Regions from separate parts of the Micromonospora musae genome, predicted to be linked through region 1. Evidence: riboswitches for the same ligand, from Rfam matches in the RefSeq annotation. Region 1 holds a riboswitch; the other holds the start of a gene.
The links. Region 1 has a riboswitch for thiamine pyrophosphate ahead of D7147_RS17115 (ECF transporter S component). Riboswitches for the same ligand answer to the same signal wherever they lie in the genome.
Positions count from the first base shown of each region.

Region 2: it holds a riboswitch for thiamine pyrophosphate, as region 1 does, so the genes downstream of both, thiE (thiamine phosphate synthase) here and D7147_RS17115 (ECF transporter S component) in region 1, are expected to answer to the same signal.

Region 1 covers NZ_RAZS01000005.1:517,204-524,270, forward strand. Annotated here, with positions in the region: gene D7147_RS17105 (sugar isomerase domain-containing protein) at 1-383, opposite strand, end outside; gene D7147_RS17110 (alpha/beta fold hydrolase) at 380-1,234, opposite strand; TPP riboswitch at 1,308-1,412, shown strand; gene D7147_RS17115 (ECF transporter S component) at 1,488-2,078, shown strand; gene D7147_RS17120 (ABC transporter ATP-binding protein) at 2,197-3,657, shown strand; gene D7147_RS17125 (energy-coupling factor transporter transmembrane component T family protein) at 3,654-4,454, shown strand; gene D7147_RS17130 (hypothetical protein) at 4,572-4,826, opposite strand; gene D7147_RS17135 (MTH1187 family thiamine-binding protein) at 5,136-5,432, shown strand; gene gndA (NADP-dependent phosphogluconate dehydrogenase) at 5,543-6,985, shown strand.
Region 2 covers NZ_RAZS01000018.1:55,618-62,684, reverse strand. Annotated here, with positions in the region: gene thiC (phosphomethylpyrimidine synthase ThiC) at 1-860, opposite strand, end outside; gene thiD (bifunctional hydroxymethylpyrimidine kinase/phosphomethylpyrimidine kinase) at 878-1,663, opposite strand; partial or broken gene D7147_RS31595 (thiamine phosphate synthase) at 1,867-2,466, opposite strand; gene D7147_RS31590 (thiazole synthase) at 2,526-3,305, opposite strand; gene thiS (sulfur carrier protein ThiS) at 3,302-3,502, opposite strand; gene thiO (glycine oxidase ThiO) at 3,493-4,752, opposite strand; gene thiE (thiamine phosphate synthase) at 4,749-5,375, opposite strand; TPP riboswitch at 5,370-5,478, opposite strand; gene D7147_RS31570 (ThuA domain-containing protein) at 5,774-7,067, shown strand, end outside.

The DNA.
Region 1 (7,067 bases):
TCCACCATCGCGCCGTTGACCCCCGAGTTCGAGGCGAGCACGAAGACGTCCTGCGGGCGTACCGGGGCCAGCGCGTAGAGGCGGTGCGCGACCGTCGGGTCCCGCTCCAGGGTCGGGCCGAGCAGGTCGACGGGTGCGCCGCCGAGCAGCACCAGGTCCCGCAGCGCGATCCGGTTGGTGGGCACCAGCCCGCCGGCCCGACCGGCGAGCTCCATGGCGAGCGCCTCGGAGTGGCCGGTGCCGAAGGCGTGCACCACGCCGTCGGCGCCGATCGACTCGGCGATCAGGTCGGCCGCGCGGCCGACCGCCTCCCGCTGGCTCTCGGCCACCCGGTTCATCGTCTCGGTCACCATCGCCAGGTAACCCTCGGCGTTCAACGTCACAGCTCCTCCGTCCCATCCGTACGTGCATCGCCGGCGACTCGGGCCAGGATCACCTCGGCCAGCGGCGCGGGCGCCTCGTCCGGGATCCAGTGGCTCACCCCGGGCAGCTCCACGAAGCGGTAGTCGCCGGTCACGTGCCGCGCGCACTCCTCGGCGGCGCCGCGACCGATCGCGGTGTCGCCGTCGCTCCAGACGTACGTGGTGGGCACCGTCACCGGCCCGACGGCTCCCAGCGCGGCCCCCGACATCGCCCGGTACCAGTTCAGCGCCCCGGTCAGCGCGCCGGGCTCACGCATCGGCTCCGCGTACGCGGCCACCCGGGCGCTGTCTCCGACGCCGCTCAGCACCCGGCGCAGCCCGGCCGCCCGCATTCCCAGCAGCATCTTCTCCGCCGTCCCGGCCTGGCGGAAGAGCGCCATGTACGACGAGCGGGCCTTCTGCTTCGGGTCGTGCGCGAGCGCGTGCGCCATGGCGGCCGGGTGCGGTACCGACACGGCGGTGAGCGTCCGGACCCGCTCGGGGTGCGCCGCGGCGAGCGCCCAGGCGACGGCGGCACCCCAGTCGTGCCCGACGAGGTGCGCTGCCTCGACGCCCAGCGCGTCGAGCAGCGCCGCCGCGTCGGCCACCAGCTCCGGCAGCTGGTACGCCTCGACGTCGGTCGGCCGGGCACCGGGTGAGTAGCCGCGCTGGTCCGGCGCGTAGGTGCGCAGCCCCGCGTCGTGCAGGGCGGGTACCACCTCGTCGAACTCTCCGCCGTGTTGCGGGAAGCCGTGCAGCAGCAGGACGGGCTCGCCGCCCTCCGGGCCGCCGGCGCGTACCACGAACTCCAGACCACGGGCGTCGATGCGCATGATCGGCAGCCTACCCAGGTCGGGCGGCGTGGCCCGGCCCCTGCCCACGGTGCTAGCGTCTCCGTATCAATTTCACATCCGACAGGGGAGCGCACAGCGCTGAGAGTGCGGGCACGCCCGCAGACCCTCGAACCTGATCTGGGTAATGCCAGCGCAGGGAGTTCGGTCGACCTCCAGCCGCGTCGCCGTCCGGTGATACCGGGCGCGGCGTGCGTCTTCTCCTGGTTCCCTCTGCCGAACTGGGAGTAAACAGATGAAAAGCACCGACACCAATCGCTGGCGCACCATCGACATCGTGGTCGCGTCCGTGATCGCCGTCGCCTTCGGCGTCATCTTCTGGGCCTGGAACCTGGTCTGGAGCGCCACCGACGCGGCGTTCGCCTTCTTCCCGCCGGCGCAGACGCTGATCTACGGCGTCTGGCTGGTCCCGGCCGTGCTCGGTGGTCTGGTCATCCGTAAGCCCGGCGCCGCGCTCTACTGCGAGACGGTGGCCGCGATCCTCTCCGCGCTGCTGGGCAGCCAGTGGGCGAGCATCACGATCGTCCAGGGCGTTATGCAGGGCCTCGGCGCCGAACTGGCCTTCGCGGCGTTCCGGTACCACTCGTTCCGCCTCCCGGCCTCGGTGCTGGCGGGCGCGCTCACCGGCGTCAGCGCGGCGATCTTCGACTTCGTCTACTGGAACACGGCGACCGACCTGGCGAGCTACCGGCTCCCGTACGCCCTGCTCACCGTCGTCAGCTCGACGATCGTGGCCGGCGTCGGCGGCTGGGCGTTGACCCGCGCGCTCGCGAACACCGGTGCCCTGGACCGCTTCCCCGCCGGCCGCGAACGCGCCGCCATCTAGCCCCCACCCCGGGCCTCGACCCCGTTGATCAAGAGGTTTGCGTCAACGGGGATCGCGATTCTGACGCAAACCTCTTGATCAACGCTGCTGGTTCGTGGGCCGGAAGGAGGTGAGGGTGGTGAGCGGTGTCACGTTGCGGGGATTCGGGTGGCGGCACGCCGGGCGGAAACGCTGGGCCGTGCAGGGCGTGGACCTGCGCGTCGAGCGCGGCGAACGGGTGCTGCTGCTCGGCCCCTCGGGCGCCGGCAAGAGCACCCTGCTCGCCGCGCTCGCCGGGCTGCTGCCCGAGGACTCGGGCGAGCAGAGCGGCACCGTCGAGATCGACGGACTCGACCCGCGCAAGGCCCGGGAGCGCGTCGGCATCGTCTTCCAGGATCCGGAGAGCCAGCTGGTCATGGCCCGCTGCGGCGACGACGTCGCCTTCGGGCTGGAGAACCGGGGCGTACCGAGCGACGAGATCTGGCCGCGGGTCGACGAGGCGCTGCACCGGGTCGGCTTCCCGTACCACCGGGACCGGCCCACCGCCGCGCTCTCCGGCGGCGAACAGCAGCGGCTGGCGCTGGCCGGGGCGCTCGCACTGCGCCCGGGGCTGCTCCTGCTCGACGAGCCGACCGCCAACCTCGATCCGGCCGGCGCCGCCCTGGTGCGCTCGGCGATCGCCGGCGCGCTGGACGCCGACACGACGCTGATCCTGGTCGAGCACCGGGTGGCCGAGGCGCTGCCGCTGGTCGACCGGGTGGTGGTCCTGGAGGCCGGTGGCGGCGTACGGGCCGACGGAACGCCGGAGGCGGTCTTCGACGCGTACGGTGACGCGCTCGCCGCCGAAGGCGTCTGGGTGCCGGGCCGGACCGTGCCGCCGCGCCGCGCCGCCACCACCGCCGGCGCGGCGCTGCTCACCGCGGACCGGCTGGGCCTGCGCCCCCGCCTGGCCGCGACCGACCTGACCGTACGCGCGGGCGAGGCACTCGCCGTGCTCGGTCCGAACGGGGCGGGCAAATCCACCCTGGCGTTGCTCCTCGGCGGCTTGCTCAAGCCCGGCACCGGCACGGTCACGGCGAGCACGGAGCTGGCCGGTCGGGACGCCTCCGCTCCCCCGCACCGCTGGCGCGCCCCGGCGCTGGCCACCCGGATCGGCTCGGTCTTCCAGGATCCGGAGCACCAGTTCGTCACCGGCACGGTCTTCGACGAGCTGGCCCTCGGCCCGCGCCGCACCGGTCGCACCGAGGCGGAGGTCGACTCCACCGTGGACGACCTGCTCGACCGGCTACGGCTGACCGCGCTGGCGCGCGCCAACCCGTACACCCTCTCCGGCGGTGAGGCGCGGCGGCTGAGCGTGGCGACCGCCCTGGCCACCGCGCCCCGGCTGTTGATCTGCGACGAGCCCACCTTCGGTCAGGACCGGCGGACCTGGCTGGAGCTGGTCGACCTCTTCGCCGACCTGCGCGACGCCGGGCACGGTGTCGTCGCGGTGACCCACGACGCGGAGTTCGTCGCCGCGCTGGCCGACCGGCAGGTCACGCTGACCCGCCCCGCGCCGCCCGGTGACGGGCCGGCGGCTCGGGCCGGGGAGTCCTCGTGATCAGCCTCGAACCGGTCGCCGCCCCCGGAGCGCCGCTGGCCCGACGCAACCCGGTCGCGAAGCTCCTCGCCGCTCTGCTCTTCTCCTTCGTCCTGGTCGCCACGCTCGACCCGGTGGCCCCGGCGATCGCCATCGCCGTCGAACTGGCGGTGCTGCCGCTCTTCGGGGTCCGCTACCGGGTGCTCGCCCGGCGGGCCTGGCCGCTGCTGGTGAGCGCGGTCGGCATCGTGGTCACCCTGGTCCTCTTCGCGGCCGAGCGCTCGGGCCGGCTGCTGGTCGAGGCCGGCCCGGTCGTGGTCACCTCGGGTGTGCTGCTGACCGCGCTCGGCCTGGTGCTGCGGATGTTCGCGGTGGCGCTGCCCGGCGTGATCGTGTTCGCCACCACCGACCCCACCGACCTGGCCGACGCCCTGGTCCAGAACGCGAAGGCACCGGCGCGGTTCGCCATCGGCGCACTCGCCGCGTTCCGCCTCGTGCCGCTGCTCGGGCAGGAGTGGCAGGCGATCAGCATGGCCCGCCGGGCCCGCGGAGTGGACGCGGGACGCAACCCGGTGGCGAAGCTGCGGCTCTTCGTCTCGACCGCGTTCGCCCTGCTGGTCGGGGCGATCCGGCGCGGCACCCGGCTCGCGGTCGCGATGGACGCCCGGGGATTCGACGCCGGCATCGCGCGCACCGTCGCCCGACGGCAGCGGTTCACCGCCGCCGACGCGCTGCTCGTGGCCGGTGCGGTGGCGGTGGCCGCGGCCGCGCTCACCACCAGCATCGTGCTCGGGACGTTCCGCCCGCTGATCGGCTGACCGGGCCGCCCGGCCTCGGCCCGCTGGCCCCGGCCCCGGCGCGCTGGCCCGCTAAACCCGGGCGGGTACGGCCGGGTGCGGCCCACCGCCGCGACGGTGGACCGCACCCGGGACCGGTCAGCTGCGGCGGAAGGCGTACCGGCGGGGCTGGCCGGCCCGCTGGCTGCCGCGGCCCGACCCCGAACGGCCCGGTACGACCGGGGGACCGGCCTTCGGTGACGCCGTACGCGACACCGGCTCGGCCAGACCGTCGGGCAGCGGTGGCACGGCGGGCGTGACCGACAGCCGGTCGAGGTCGACAGGCGTCAGGGCTTCGACGCTCGGGGCGGGACGGGTCGTACGGGACTTCTTCGCGGTGCGCTTGGCAGGCATCCGGGCCTCCTTCTCCGCGTCCGGCCGGGCGGGAGGTGCCGACGCCGAGGATCGCGGCGCCGCACCGCCCCGGCCGGTCACGGCTGGGCGGGGACCGGGCTGGAGTGAGCCACGGTCGGAACGGGCTGGGACTGGTCCCGGGATCGGCCACGCCCGACACCGAGAAGGCGGCGGGAGGAGATGCGAACGCCCGGGAGCGCACGGACCGCGCGCACGGGCAGCGGGCCGGCTCGGAGCTGGGGCGTCATCAGCGCATGAGGTGAGGGTAGTCACCGGCCCACGTACGCGCACCCGAATTACGATCCCCCCATGCTGATCGCGTTCTCGATCACCCCGCTCGGGGCCGGTGACTCCGTGGGCGACCTCGTCGCCGAGGCCGTCCGGGTGGTCCGCGAGTCCGGCCTGCCCAACCGGACCGACGCCATGTTCACCACGATCGAGGGCGAGTGGGACGAGGTGATGGCGGTGGTGAAGCGGGCCGTCGACGCGGTCGCGCAACAGGCGCCACGGGTCAGCGTGGTGCTCAAGGCCGACGTCCGCCCCGGGGTGACCGACGCGCTGACCGAGAAGGTCGCCCGGATCGAGGCCCGGCTCGCCGAGGGCTGACCGGAAGCCGTCCCGCTACCCACCGTGACGGGATCACGATCACTGGTCCCCGCCGCCGTCCGTCGCGATAGGTTCGAAACGCGAACAGCGACAGTGAGAGGTGGCGGCGCATGGCCGAGCAGGCGAAGGCGCAGATCGGGGTTACCGGACTCGCCGTTATGGGCCGCAACCTGGCCCGCAACCTGGCGCGCAACGGGTTCCGGGTGGCGGTGCACAACCGCAACTGGGAGCGCACCCGGAGCCTGATCGCCGAGCACGGCGACGAGGGCACGTTCGTGGCCGCCGAGTCGATGGCCGACTTCGTCGCCGCACTGGAGCGGCCCCGCGCGGTGATCGTGATGGTCAAGGCCGGTGCGCCGACCGACGCGGTGATCGACGAGCTGGCCACGCTGCTGGAGCCGGGCGACATCGTGGTGGACTGCGGCAACGCGCACTTCGCGGACACCCAACGCCGGGAGGCGGCGCTGCGCGAGCACGGGCTGCACTTCGTCGGCACCGGCGTGTCGGGCGGCGAGGAGGGTGCCCTGCACGGGCCGAGCATCATGCCCGGCGGCTCGGCGGAGTCGTACCAGAAGCTGGGGCCGATCTTCGAGAAGATCGCCGCGCAGGTCGACGGGGTGCCGTGTTGCCGGCACATCGGCCCGGGAGGGGCCGGCCACTTCGTGAAGATGGTGCACAACGGCATCGAGTACGCCGACATGCAGCTCATCGCCGAGGCGTACGACCTGCTGCGGGCCGGTCTGGGCGCGGAGCCGGCGGAGCTCGCGGAGATCTTCCGCGAGTGGAACCGCGGCGAGCTGGAGTCCTTCCTCATCGAGATCACCGGTGACGTGCTGGCGCACGCCGACGCCGCCACCGGCCGCCCGTTCGTCGACGTCGTACGCGACCAGGCGGAGCAGAAGGGCACCGGGCGGTGGACCGTGCAGAGCGCGCTCGACCTGGGCATCCCGATCACCGGCATCGCCGAGGCGACGTTTGCGCGCTCCCTCTCCGGGCATGCCGACCAGCGCGAGGCGGCCCGCCGGGCGTTCCCCGGCGGCGGCGCGCAGCTGAAGGTCGAGGACCGCGACGCGTTCGTCGAGGACGTCCGCCGGGCGCTGCTGGCCTCGAAGATCGTCGCCTACGCGCAGGGCTTCGACCACATCAGCGCGGGCAGCCGGGAGTACGACTGGAACATCGACCTGGGCGGCACCGCCACCATCTGGCGGGGCGGCTGCATCATCCGGGCCCGGTTCCTGGACCGCATCCGTGAGGCGTACGACGAGCAGCCCGACCTGCCCACCCTGCTGGTGGCGCCGTACTTCGCCGAGGCGGTCAGCGCGGGCGTGCCCGGTTGGCGTCGCATCGTGGCGGAGGCCGCCCGGGCCGGGGTACCCGTTCCGGCGTTCGCCTCGTCGCTGGCGTACTTCGACGCGCTGCGCGCGGAGCGGCTGCCCGCCGCGCTGATCCAGGGGCTGCGGGACAACTTCGGCGCGCACACGTACCACCGGGTCGACCGGGCGGGGACGTTCCACACCCTCTGGGCGGGCGACCGCTCCGAAGTGGAGGCCTGAGCCGGCGGCCCGGTCGGCGGTGGTCCCGGCCACCGCCCGCCGACCCGTGCCGTCGGCGCGAGGTCGCGGATGGCTGGTAGCC
Region 2 (7,067 bases), on a different contig from region 1:
TCGCAGAGCTCCTCGAAGTTCGTGTAGAGGAAGTTCTCCTCGTGGTGCGCCAGGCACCAGGCCGCCATGATCGAGCCGCCGCGCGACACGATGCCGGTCACCCGGTCGACGGCGAGCGGCACGTACGGCAGCAGCACCCCGGCGTGCACGGTCATGTAGTCCACGCCCTGCTCGGCCTGCTCGATGACGGTCTCCCGGAACACCTCCCAGCTGAGCTTCACCGGGTCGCCGCCGACCTTCTCCAGCGCCTGGTAGATCGGCACCGTGCCGATCGGCACCGGCGAGTTGCGCACGATCGCCTCGCGGGTCTCGTGGATCCGCTTGCCGGTGGAGAGGTCCATCACCGTGTCCGCACCCCACCGGGTGGCCCAGGTCAGCTTCTCCACCTCCTCGGCGACCGACGAGCTGACGGCCGAGGTGCCGATGTTCGCGTTCACCTTGACCAGGAACGCCTTGCCGATGATCGCCGGCTCGCACTCCGGGTGGTTCACGTTGAGCGGCAGCACGGCACGGCCGGCCGCGATCTCGTCCCGGACGAGCTCCGGCGCCACGCCCTCCCGAATCGCCACGAACTCCATCTCGGGCGTCACGACGCCCGCCCGGGCGTACGCGAGCTGGGTCGGACGACGGCCGTCCGTACCGGCGAGCGGCGTGCCGGCTCCCCGTACCGGGGCGACGTCTCCCCGCTCGGCGATCCACGGACCGCGCAGCGGCGCGAGCCCGACCTCGGGGTCGGATCCCGGCCCGGAGGTGTCGTAGAGACGCACCGGCGGGTTCTCCCCGGTCAGCGTCACCTCGGCGAACGGCACCCGGACATCCGGCCGGGTCCCTTCCACGTAGACCTTGCGTCGTGCCTGCATGACAGCCTCCCTGGTGTTCAAGCGGACCATCCGAAGTGGTCCAGCGGGCCACGTCCCGCGCCCAGCTCCCAGTGCCGCGCGCCGGTCAGCGCGCGGTTCACGTACTCCTTGGCGACGGCGACCGCCACCGGCACCGGGTCCCCCAGCGCGAGGCGGACGGCGATCGCGGCCGAGAACGAACAGCCGGTGCCGTGCGTGTGCCGGGTCTCCACGCGCGGCCCGCGCAGCAGGGTGGTGACCCCGCCGCCGTGCAGCACGTCGACTGCCTCCGCGCCGTCGAGGTCGCCGCCGGTGACCACCACGTGCGCCGGGCCGCCGGAGGCCAGCGCCTTCGCGGCGGCCACCATCTCGTCGACGGTGGTCACCGGGTGTCCGGTGATGGCTGCGGCCTCCGCGCAGTTCGGCGTCGCAACCTCGGCGTACGGCAGCAGCCGCTCGACCGCCGCGACCACGCCGAGCGAGTGCCCGCTGGTGGCGACGAGTACCGGATCGACGACGAGGTGCGGCAACCGACCGGCCCGGGCGGCCGTGGCCACCGCGTCGGCGACGGCGGGCGTGCCGAGCATGCCGGTCTTCGCCGCGCCCACGGTGAAGTCGGTCAGCACGCTCTCGATCTGGTCGGTGACGGTGGCCGGCGGGAGGGGCAGGACGGCGTCGACGCCCCGCGTGTTCTGCGCAGTCACGGCGGTGAGGACGCTCGTGCCGTACGCGCCGAGCGCCGCGAAGACCTTGAGGTCGGCCTGGATGCCCGCGCCCCCGCCGGAGTCGGAGCCGGCGATGGTGAGGACTGTTCTCGGCGTCACTGCGCTTCTCCGGTGGTTGCGGTTGAGGGCTGCGGCCGACCGTGCCCACTCCGGGCGGTCAGGCTTGATCCCTGCGTGGGCACGGTCGGCCGCAGCCCCGTCGTGGGAACCGCCGCCGGGACGCGCCGGCCGGTTGACATCGGGCTGACCGCCACGGCGGAGAGGCTGGTCGACGGGGTGACCGATTCCTGTCGGGTCGCCTTGTCGGCGGCCTCGGTCAGCGTGGCGGCTGCCTCGTGGGGGTCGTCGGCGCGCATGATCGCGCCGAGCACCGCGACGCCGGTAGCACCCGCCCGGAGACCGGCGCTGACCTGCTCGGGGGTCTCGATGCCGCCCAGGGCGAGGGCCGGGACGGGGCTTCGTTCGACGAGCGCGGCGAGCCCGTCCGGCAGCAGGGGCGGGCCGTAGCCGGGCTTGGTCCGGGTCGGATAGACGGGTGAGAGGGTCACGTAGTCCTCGGTGCTGATCCGGGCCAGCTCGACGGTGTCGTGGCAGGAGCGGCCGACCAGCCCGAGCCGGGGCGGCGGGTACGGGCCGGCGGCGGGCAGGTGCACGGCGTCGCCGTCGAGCGGGTCGGGTCCGGCGACGATCAGCGTGCCGCCGGCCTCGCTGAGGATCGCCCGCAGCTCGACCGCGAGCGCGGCGCGCTCGGCGCGGGGCAGGTCCTTCTCCCGAAGCACCACCCAGCGCACTCCCCCGGCGACCGCCGCCGCGACCACCTCGCCGAGCGGTCGGCGCGCCACCCTCCGATCGGTGAGCAGCACGACTCCGGCGGGGAGCTCCGCGGAGGTCTTGGAACGCAACGGCCCCGGGAGGGGCCGTTTCCGTCCAAGATCTACCTGCGGCGCGAGGCGCGGGTCGGTCACAGCTCCGGCCGTCCCTCGTCCGGGGTGGAGGCGAGGGCGTGGTGCCGGCGCGGGATCCGGCCGGCGCCCGCGGCCAACCGGCCGGCCTCCACCGCGTGCCGCATGGCGGTGGCCATCGCCACCGGGTCGGCGGCCCGGGTGACGGCGCTGGCCAGCATCACCGCGTCGCAGCCGAGCTCCATGGCCAGCGCCGCCTCGGAGGCGGTGCCGATGCCGGCGTCCAGGATCACCGGCACCTCCACGGTCTGCCGGATCAGCCGGATGTGGTGCGGGTTGCTGATGCCCAGCCCGGACCCGATCGGTGCGCCCGCCGGCATCACGCCGGCGCAGCCGACGTCGGCGAGCCGCCGGGCGAGCACCGGATCGTCACTCGTGTACGGCAGCACGGTGAACCCGTCGGCGACCAGCTCCTCGGCGGCGCGCAGCAGCTCCACCCCGTCCGGGAGCAGCGTGCGCTCGTCGCCGATCACCTCCAACTTGATCCAGTCGGTGTCGAACGCCTCCCGGGCCAGCCGGGCCACCTTGACCGCCTCGACCGCCGTGTAGCAGCCCGCCGTGTTCGGCAGCAGCCGTACGCCGCACCGGTCCAGCAGATCCAGCAGCCCGCCGCCCATGCCGGGGGCGGTGTCCACCCGCCGCAGGGCGAGGGTGACCAGCTCGGTGCCGGACGCGCGGATCGCCTCCTCCAGCACGCGCAGGTTCGCCGCGCCCCCGGTGCCGAGGATGAGTCGCGAGGTGAACTCGACCCCGCCGAGTCGGAACGTCATCGCGCTCACCCGCCCTGGGCGGCGCTGAGCACCTCGACCCGGTCACCGTCGCGCAGCGTGGTCGCCGGCCAGCCCGTACGGGGCACCACCTCGCCGTTGACCGCGACCGCCACTCCGCGCTGCTGCGGAGCGACCTCGCGGACCAGGTCGGCCACCGTCACACCGCCGGGCATCGTCCGCCCGGTCCCGTTCACCGTCAGTTCCACGGGTCCTCCTCACTAGTCCGGGCAGCTACGTCGTCGTCTCCGGCCGCCGATACGCCAGCGCCGCCGGCCGCCGGCACCGCGTCGGCCGCTGCAGCGCCCGTCGCCGGAGCGGTCGGGTCCGAACCGGCCGAGTCCGGAGCGGCTGGACCGGTGAACCGGTCCGGCCGGAAGGGGGCGAGCAGTGGATCGGGCCGGCCGGTGGTCACCAGGTCGGCGATCAGGTCGGCGGTCACCGGGGTGAGCACGATGCCGTGCCGGTGGTGCCCGGTGGCCGCCAGCACGCCGGGCCGACCCGGCAACGGGCCGAGGATCGGCGCGTTGTCCGGGGTGCCGGGGCGCAGCCCGGCGGCCGTCTCGACCAGGTCGTACTCCGCCAGCTCGGGCAGCACGTCCACGGCGGCGCGGAGCAGCCGCAGCACCGCCCCGGCGGAGACGTCGGTGTCCCGGCGCTCCTCGACGGTGGCGCCCACCACCACCTCGCCACCGGAGCGGGGCACCAGGTAGACCGACTCGCCGTCGGCGTACCCCCGGATCACGTGCCGGAAGCCCGGCGTCGCGCCACCGGGCGCGCGGAGCCGGAGCACCTGCCCCTTGACCGGCCGGACCGGCAAGCCGGTGAGGGCGGCGGCGCCGCAGCCGGCCGCGACCACCGTCACCGGGGCGTCCAGGTCGGCGAGCGTGCGGACCGGCCCGGGGACCAGCACCGCGCCGGCCCGTTCGGCGGCGATGCGCAGCGCGGGCAGCAGCAGCCGCGGGTCGACCTGGTGGTCGGTCCCGGCGAACGCGCCGCCGCGCACCCGCGGGGCGAGCGCCGGCTCGCGGTCCCGCAGCTCGGAGGGGCGCAGCGGGGTCACCGGCAGGCCGATCTCCTGCTGGTACGCCCAGAGTCGCCGCGCCTCGGCGAGGTCGTCGGCGGTCAGCCCGACCAGCAGGGTCCCCTCGGTGCGGTAGCCGAGTTCGACGCCGCTCGCCTCGGTCAGCTCGGCCGCGAACGCCGGCCAGCGGGCGGCCGACTCGACCAGCAGCCCGGTCAGTTCCCGTTCGCCGAAGTACGCCTCGGAGACCGGGGCGAGCATGCCGGCGGCGACCGCCGAGGCCCCCGAGCCCGGAGCGGGATCGTGCACGGTCACGCGCAGCCCGCGGGCGGCGCAGCGCCAGGCGACGGCGAGGCCGATCGGCCCTGCCCCCACCACCGCCACGTCCGCCCGGGCCACGTCGCCGGCTTGGGTCGACGTGGACCGGGCGCTCAGCACGTCAGTGCCGCGATCAACTCGGTCGTGGCGTGGGCCGGATCGGCCGCCCCGGAGAGCGCACCGACCACCGCCACTCCGTACGCCCCGGCGGCCCGGAGCGCCGGCACGTCGCTCGCGGTCACTCCGCCGATGGCGATCACGGGAACGGCGACCGCTCCGGCCACCGCCCGTACGCCGGTCACGCCGATCGGGGCGGGCAGGCCCTCCTTCGTGGCGGTGGGATGGCAGGGGCCGACCCCGAGGTAGCTGGCGCCGGCGGCGACGGCCTCGGTGGCGGTGCCCGGTTCACGGGCGGTCGCGCCGAGCACGGCGGTCGGGCCGAGCACGCGTCGGGCCGCCTCGACCGGGAGGTCGTCCGCGCCGATGTGCCCACCGGCGGCGCCGACTGCCAGCGCCACGTGCAGCCGGTCGTTGACCAGGCAGGTCGCCCCGTACGGCGCGCAGAGCGCGGCGACCCGGCGGGCCAGGTCGTACGCCTCGCGGTCGGTGGCGGAGTCCTCGACCCGGACCTGCACGACGAGTTCCGTGCGGGCGGCGCTGAGGGCAGCCCGGACCACGGCGAGCGGATCGCGCCCGGGTCGGGTGTCGGTGATGAGATGGAGTCGTCCCAGGGACGGCACGGCAACACTCCTCCCTGCGCCGGCATTACCCGGATCAGGTTCGACGGTCGGGGGCTGACAGCCCCCCTCTCAGCCCGGTCCACCGGGCTCCCGTGGGTCACTTGCTCGGTCACCGTACGACAGACCCGGCGACCCTGCCAAGGGTGAGCGCGGCAACAGTGGCGGCGATCCTCCGCCGGGCGCTTCATGCGGTCCTGTTCGGAATGTCGCCCGCTGTTGCGAAACCGTTACCGTTTGGCATCTTGCCGGATACGCATCCACCGGAATTAATTTGTTCAGCGATTCGACAAAAATATCGGTGCGGACGCCATGGCCCGGCGCCCGCACCGACCCACCCGGGACGGTCTTCGGCGAGCCGGCCCCCGCGATCCCCTGTCCACCGCGACATAGGAGGCGGCGTGTCCCGCACTCGTCGTGCCCGCTCACCCATCACCGCGATCCTGCTCTCAATTGCGCTCACCTCGACAGCCCTGCTCGGCACGTCGGCCGCGCAGGCGGCACCGACCGCCGGCCCGACCGCGGCGCGAGCCGCTCAGGCCGCCCCGCCGGCCGCCACGCCGGTGACCCAGGCGCTCCCCGAGGCGGCTCCCGCCGCCGCCGAGGCCTTCTCCGTGCTGATCTTCTCGAAGACGGCCGGCTTCCGGCACGATTCGATCCCCACCGGCATCGCCGCCATCCAGCAGCTCGGCGCGGAGCACGGCTTCACCGTCGACACCACCGAGGACGGCGGCGCGTTCACCGACGCCAACCTCGCGAAGTACCAGGCAGTCATCTGGCTCTCCACCACCGGCGACGTCCTCGACGCCGACCAGCAGGCGGCCTTCGAGCGGTACGTGCAGGCCGGCGGCGGCTACGTCGGCATCCACGCCGCGTCCGACACCGAGTACAGCTGGAGCTGGTACGGCGAGTTGGTCGGGGCGTACTTCGCCAGCCACCCGGCCAACCAGCAGGCCACGGTGAAGGTCGAGGACCACGCCCACCCGGCCACGGCCGACCTGCCGGCGCGCTGGTCCCGGTTCGACGAGTGGTACAACTACCAGTCGAACCCCCGCCCCGACGTGCACGTGCTGGCGAGCCTCGACGAGACCAGCTACTCCCCGGGCGCGGGCGCGATGGGTGCCGACCACCCGATCGCCTGGTGTCAGGACTTCGACGGCGGCCGCTCGTGGTACACGGGTGGCGGCCACACCCGCGAGTCGTACGCGGAGCCGGAGTTCCTCGCCCACCTGCTCGGCGGCATCCGGACCGCGGCGGGCGTCGAGAGCGCCGACTGCGGCGCCTCGCTGACCTCCAGCTTCGAGAAGGTCACGCTGGACAGCAACACCAGCAACCCGATGGAGCTGGACGTCGCCCCGGACGGCCGGGTCTTCTACGTCGAGCGCGACGGCCGGGTGCAGATCGTCAAGCCGGACACCGGCAACACGGTCACCGCCGTCGACCTGGACGTCTTCACCGGCAACGAGGACGGGCTGATCGGCATCCGCCTCGACCCGGACTTCGCCACCAACAACTGGGTGTACCTCTACTACGCCCCGAACGACGGGGTGGCGCGCAACCTGCTGTCCCGGTTCACGGTGACCGGCGACACCATCGACCTGGCCAGCGAGAAGCAGGTGCTCCGGGTCGACACGCAGCGCAACACCTGCTGCCACGCCGGCGGGAGCATGGCCTTCGACGGGGCCGGCAACCTGT